DNA from 2 places in the Citrobacter sp. LJND-P06 genome. Region 2 is predicted to be linked to the other one. Evidence: predicted binding sites of a transcription regulator. Region 2 holds the regulator's gene; the other holds the start of a gene.
What was found. Region 2 encodes ArgR, which controls arginine synthesis, uptake and breakdown. Its sites were predicted from a motif close to ANTGAATAAAAATACANT; they were not measured.

Region 1: the regulator ArgR is predicted to act here: its motif matches at 2,287-2,304, upstream of argA (amino-acid N-acetyltransferase).

The regions. Positions count from the first base shown of each region.
Region 1 is NZ_CP187317.1:896,242-899,660, forward strand. It holds gene recD (exodeoxyribonuclease V subunit alpha) at 1-717, shown strand, start outside; gene argA (amino-acid N-acetyltransferase) at 923-2,254, opposite strand; gene amiC (N-acetylmuramoyl-L-alanine amidase AmiC) at 2,488-3,419, shown strand, end outside.
Region 2 is NZ_CP187317.1:456,340-459,758, forward strand. It holds gene aaeB (p-hydroxybenzoic acid efflux pump subunit AaeB) at 1-349, shown strand, start outside; gene ACO7SM_RS02190 (barstar family protein) at 474-746, shown strand; gene yhcN-B (DUF1471 family stress response protein YhcN-B) at 809-1,075, opposite strand; gene yhcN (peroxide/acid stress response protein YhcN) at 1,175-1,438, opposite strand; gene argR (transcriptional regulator ArgR) at 1,816-2,286, opposite strand; gene mdh (malate dehydrogenase) at 2,702-3,419, shown strand, end outside.

The sequences.
Region 1 (3,419 bases), 440 kb from region 2:
TGCGGCGATAAATCTGCAATTAAGGCGGTCTTCCAGCAGGGATTTGGCGACATTGAAAAACGCACGCTGCTGAGCAGTGAAGACTATGCCGCGATGCTGGATGAGGCAATGGCTGGGTACGGGCGGTATCTTGATCTGGTTCGGGCGGGGGCGGAACCCGATGCCATCATTCAGGCGTTCAATGATTACCAGTTGCTGTGTGCGCTGCGCGAAGGGCCATTTGGCGTAAAAGGACTGAATGAACGTATCGAACACGTGATGCGGGAAAAACGTAAAATTGCCACTCTTGCGCACTCGCGCTGGTATGAAGGGCGGCCGGTGATGATTGCGCGAAACGACAGCGCGTTGGGATTATTTAACGGCGATATCGGCATTGCGCTCGATCGCGGTCAGGGGCTGCGAGTCTGGTTTACGATGCCGGACGGCGTTATTAAATCTGTGCAGCCGAGTCGTCTTCCTGAACATGAAACGACCTGGGCGATGACGGTGCATAAATCTCAGGGTTCGGAGTTTGATCACGCGGCGCTTATTCTACCCACGCAGCGTACGCCGGTTGTGACGCGCGAGCTGGTGTATACCGCGGTGACGCGCGCGCGCCGTCGCCTGTCGCTGTATACCGATGAACGGGTGTTGAGTGGCGCAATCGCGACCCGTACCGAGCGTCGTAGCGGGCTGTCGGCCTTGTTTAACGAAGGTAATACGCAGCAGGATTTGTAGGCCGGATAAGCGTTAGCGCCATCCGGCGATGTGCCCGATGGCGACCAGATTAGCACTGTAAGCCGGATAAGCGTAAGCGCCATCCGGCGATGTGCCCGATGGCGACCAGATTCGCACTGTAGGCCGGATAAGCGTAAGCGCCATCCGGCAATGTGCCCGATGGCGACGTGAAACGGTTTTATCAGACGGACACCGTATCAACCCGCTACCCCAAATCCGCCATCAACACTTTTGAACGGCGCTGATAGTTGTACATCTCTTTTTTGCTCTCGGGGAGCAGGTCGATATCCACCGGCGTAAAGCCACGCTCCTGAAACCAGTGAATGCTCCGCGTGGTCAGTACGAACAGCTTGCTAAGCCCGATTTGTCTGGCCTGGGCGGCAATCCGCTCCAGCAGGACTTCTCCTCGTGATGAACTGCGATAATCTGGATGCACCGCCACGCAGGCCATTTCGCCGATCCTTTCTTCCGGGAAAGGATACAGCGCCGCGCAGGCGATGGTCAGGTTATCACGCTGAATAATGGTGAATTTGTCGATCTCCATCTCCAGTTGTTCGCGGGAACGGCGCACCAGAATCCCTTGCTGTTCCAGTGGGCGGATAAGCTCGAGAATTCCACCAATATCATTAATGTTGGCGCGGCGGATTTGTTCGGCGCTTTCCATCACGATCTGCGTGCCGATACCGTCACGCGAGAACAATTCCTGTAACAGCGCGCCATCTTCCTGATAGCTGATCAAATGGCAGCGACGTACGCCGCTGCGACAGGCTTTCACCGCACCGCGCAGAAAACGCACCGTGCCGGAGTTGTAATCCTCTTTCTCTTCCTGCGCTTCAACGCGGGCCTGCGCTTCATTCGGGAACAGTTCAGAAACAATGTCGCCATCGTCGTTGGTAACCCCTTGCGAGGAACAGAAGCCAATCATTTTCTCCGCCTTCAGTTTGATGGCGAGCTGGGTGGCTATCTCTTCTGAGGTCAGGTTAAAACTTTCACCGGTGACAGAGACGGCGACGGGGCCCATCAGAACAATCGCGCCGTTGTCGAGCTGGCGGTGAATCGCCTCTTCATCAATACGACGGATACGCCCGCTGTGGCAGTAATCGACGCCATCATCAACGCCCAGTGGCTGTGCGATGATAAAGTTGCCGCTGACCACGTTGATGTGCGCCCCCTGTAGCGGCGTGTTGTTGAGGCTCATCGACAAACGGGCGGTGATATCCAGTTGTAATGTCCCCGCCGCTTGCTTGACCAGTTCCAGGGTTTTGGCGTCCGTGACACGCGTATTTTTGTGGTACACCGGCTCATGATGGTGTGCGGCCAGGTTCGCGTCGATTTGTGGACGTGCGCCATACACGACCACCAGGCGAATGCCGAGGCTGTGAAGAAGTCCGATGTCATTGACGATACTGGAGAAATTCTCATGCTCGATGGCTTCGCCGCCCAGCATAATGACAAACGTTTTCCCCCGATGGGTATTGATATAGGGAACAGAATGGCGGAATCCCTGTACCAGTTCGGTTCTACGTTCCTTCACCATGGCACACCCTCTTTGCATGATTATTCGTATTTTGTGTATTTTTATTCTGTTTTTTCTCCGGGCGCAAGTGCAATTTTGCCTGCCATCGAAGGTATTTATCAGTAATACCGTGAATATAAAAAGAAAGTTTACCGTTTTATAGATGACAGATTATGCGTCATTCGCTAAAGTTTCCGGTCAATTCAGACGTTTTGTAAATCAGCACCGTTAGATTTGTTTTGCTCGGGAGAAGCATGTCGGGATCCAATCCACCAATCAGCCGTCGTCGTTTACTGCAAGGGGCGGGCGCCATGTGGCTATTGAGCGTAAGCCAGGTCGGTCTGGCTGCGGTCAGTCAGGTCGTTGCGGTTCGTATTTGGCCAGCATCCAGTTACACCCGCGTGACGGTGGAATCGAACCGCGAGTTGAAATACAAGCAATTCGCCCTGAGTAATCCTGAGCGCGTCGTGGTGGATATTGAAGGTGTGAACCTGAACTCTGTGCTCAAAGGCATCGGAACTCAGATCCGCCCGGATGATCCCTACATCAAATCGGCAAGAGTGGGGCAGTTTGATCCGCAGACCGTGCGCATGGTGTTTGAACTGAAGCAGAACGTGAAGCCGCAACTGTTTGCCCTCGCGCCAGTGGCGGGTTTTAAAGAACGTCTGGTCATGGATCTCTATCCTGCCAATGCGCAGGACATGCAGGATCCGCTGCTGGCGTTGCTTGAGGATTACAACAAAGGCGATCTGGAGAAACAGGTTCCGCCCGCGCAGAGCGGCCCGCAACCGGGTAAAGCGGGGCGCGATCGTCCGATTGTGATCATGCTCGATCCGGGGCACGGCGGCGAAGACTCCGGCGCTGTGGGCAAATACAAAACGCGTGAAAAAGATGTGGTGTTGCAGATAGCCCGTCGCCTGCGGGCGTTGATCGAGAAAGAGGGCAACATGAAGGTCTATATGACGCGAAACGAAGATATCTTCATTCCGCTGAAAGTGCGCGTCGCGAAAGCTCAAAAACAGCGTGCCGACCTTTTCGTCTCAATTCACGCGGATGCATTTACCAGTCGACAGCCCAGCGGGTCGTCGGTGTTTGCTCTTTCCACCAAAGGCGCAACCAGTACGGCGGCAAAATACCTGGCGCAAACGCAGAACGCCTCGGATTTGGTCGGCGGGGTCAGTAAAAG
Region 2 (3,419 bases):
GGCGCTCTACCAGCAACTGTTTTTGCTGATGAACAAATTCCCCGGGGACTTACCCAAGTTCCGCCTGGCGCTGACGATGATCATTGCGCATCAACGTCTTCGTGACGCGCCGGTTCCGGTGAATGACGATCTCTCTATTTTCCACCGTCAGCTTCGCCGCTCCGCCGATCGCGTGATTTCCGCCAGCAGCGACGACAAGCGTCGGCGATACTTCGGACAACTCCTTGAGGAACTCGATGTCTATCAGGAAAAACTGCGCATCTGGGAAGCGCCACCGCAGGTTACGGAGCCGGTAAAACGCCTCTCTGGCATGTTGCATAAATACCAGCATGCCCTGACGGATAACTAAACACGGAAAAGCCGACGCCAAAAGCGCCGGTTTTTTTATGGCTATACTTAACCGATGTGCAGGAATCGTCGTGGCAGGTAGTGTGGTGGGATGCGAAAGCGCTTACCGGAGGTGGTGGCGGGCAATGAATATCTATACCTTTGATTTTGATGAGATAGAAAACCAGAGTGATTTTTACCGTGAGTTTGCGCGGATGTTTGGTATTGCCAGAGAACAGATCAGCGATCTGGATTCTTTGTGGGAGATAGTGACCGGCGAAGTATTGCCGTTGCCGCTGGAAATAGAGTTTGTTCATCTACCTGAAAAGCAGCGCCGACGTTATGGGGCGTTGATTTTGCTGTTCGATGAAGCAGAAGAAGAGCTGGAAGGACAGCTACGTTTTAACGTTCGGATCTAAACGTCAGGTATAAAAAAGCCCCCGACAGGCGGGGGCAAGTCGTCGGACTAGACGACGAGGGTTTATTTATAGAGTTCTGCCGTGGCGTGCCACTGTGACCCTTCTTTCAGTTCAACCACGCGATAGCTGCTGGCGCCTGCTTTCTCGGCTTTAGCGGCGAGTTCCTGACGCATATCCATCGGCGAGCTACCAATCTGAGAAACAGAGATACTGCCCATGGATTGCAGATTTTGTGCTTCTTGCGCGTTGACCTGGTGTACGGCGGCGTTTGCGCCGAAAGAGAGAACGGAAGCCAGGCCGAGTGAAGCGATAAGATATTTAGTGTTCATTATAGACATTCCTCAATACGGTTAACTCAGCGGTTTGCAGGGTGTTCTTATGCGATATTCCCGCGAGTGACTGTTTGCATTAGCGATACCAGGCGTAACTTATTTGTACAGTTCTGCGGTGGCGTGCCAGTGGCTACCGCTACGCGCTTCGGTTATCTGATATGCGGAGGCGCCTTGTTGTTCCGCTTTTTTGTTCAGCATTTCATGCATGTCCATCGGTGAAGAGCCGACCGCGCTGACGGAAACCGAACCGATAGCTTCGCGGTTTTGCGCCTGCTGGGCATTGATGGAATCTGCGGCGAATGCACCGAATGAGAGAACAGACAGAATACTTAACGTAGCAACCGTTGTTTTGATTTTCATGATATTTACCTCGTCGAATTCTTTTATTGGGGTCTTTTGTTTCGTGACCCTCATCACAAAATCAAGTATACACTAGTCACGCGATTAATTAATACCCTGCTAATGGTTTAGTGGGTAATTAAGTATTAAAAAATATGGTTTTTATAATCACATGGAATTAAAAATGCGCCTGATGGCGAGTTTTTCGATTTAAAGCTAATAAATTCATAAAGATATGATATTTAACAAAATGTGCGTTTTTGAATTTATCATTGATTGGGTGAATGTGTTTCAGCGGTTAAACGCACTATTCGTTAAATTAAAAGCAGTGGAAACATGCGTGAAGCAGGGGGGAAGACAGGATTTTCCCCGCCGTGTATGGCGGCGGGGAGAGGGGATTACAGCTCTTGTTCGAACAGTTCGAGAATCGCTTCGTACAGATCTTTCACCGAGAAGCCATTAGCAGGGGTTGTGAAAATGGTGTCATCGCCCGCAATTGTCCCGAGGATACCTTCCGCTTTGCCCAGTGAATCCAGCAGGCGTGCGATCAGTTGCGCAGCGCCAGGGCTTGTATGGATCACCACAACGGCATCATTGAAGTCGATATCTAATACCAGGTTCTTTAACGGGCTGGATGTCGTGGGGACACCCAACTCTGCCGGGAGGCAGTACACCATCTCCATTTTTGCGTTGCGGGTTCGCACGGCGCCGAACTTTGTCAGCATACGTGAGACTTTGGACTGGTTGATGTTATCAAAGCCCTGATCCTGCAAAGCGAGGACGATTTCACCCTGTGAGCTGAATTTTTCTTCTTTAAGCAGCGCTTTAAACGCCTTTACTAATTCTTCTTGTTTTGCCGAGCTTCGCATAAGTCACCCGTAATATGGCGGTAGAAACAACATTATTGTGCATACAGATGAATTTTTATGCAAACAGTCTGCCTTGTTCGAGGCTGAAATAATGTTATGAAAGAGCGGAATTTTATCAAATTTCGTTATCAAGAAACATGCCTGTGTCACGGCTCGCAAATAAGGTTAAAAGTAAATTAAATGTTATCAAATTGATGTTGTTTTGAGGGGGGAGTAGGGTATATTGTCCGCACCTGTGGAAAAGTTGCTCTACTGCTGCAGTGGCTTTGGATTACGTAAATTAAATGCATAAAAGCCAAATTCGCGTGACTCCGCATTCTTGACACGTGAGTATTGTAATCATTAATTTTGTGAATTAAGGTCGCCGCCGCGGAGCATTAAACACTTAGCTTATCAATATAATAAGGAGTTTAGGATGAAAGTTGCAGTCCTCGGCGCAGCTGGCGGTATCGGTCAGGCGCTAGCATTACTGTTAAAGAATCAACTGCCTTCAGGTTCAGAACTCTCCCTGTACGACATCGCTCCAGTGACCCCAGGTGTGGCCACTGACTTGAGCCATATCCCAACTGCTGTGAAGATCAAAGGTTTCTGTGGCGAAGACGCAACCCCGGCACTGGAAGGTGCGGATGTGGTTCTGATCTCCGCGGGTGTGGCGCGTAAACCGGGTATGGATCGTTCCGACCTGTTTAACGTTAACGCCGGTATCGTGAAAAACCTGGTTCAGCAGATTGCGAAAACCTGCCCGAAAGCGTGCGTGGGTATTATCACCAACCCGGTGAACACCACTGTCGCTATCGCTGCAGAAGTCCTGAAGAAAGCCGGTGTTTACGACAAGAACAAACTGTTTGGCGTGACCACGCTGGACATCATCCGCTCCAACACCTTTGTTGCGGAACTGAAAGGCAAGCTGCCAACTGAGGTTGAAGTACCGGTGATTGGCGGACACTCTGGTGTGACGATTCTGCCACTGCTGTCGCAAATCCCTGGCGTTAGCTTCACCGAGGAAGAGGCCGCAGCCCTGACCAAACGTATCCAGAACGCGGGTACTGAAGTGGTTGAAGCTAAAGCCGGTGGCGGATCTGCAACCCTGTCTATGGGTCAGGCTGCCGCACGTTTTGGCCTGTCGCTGGTTC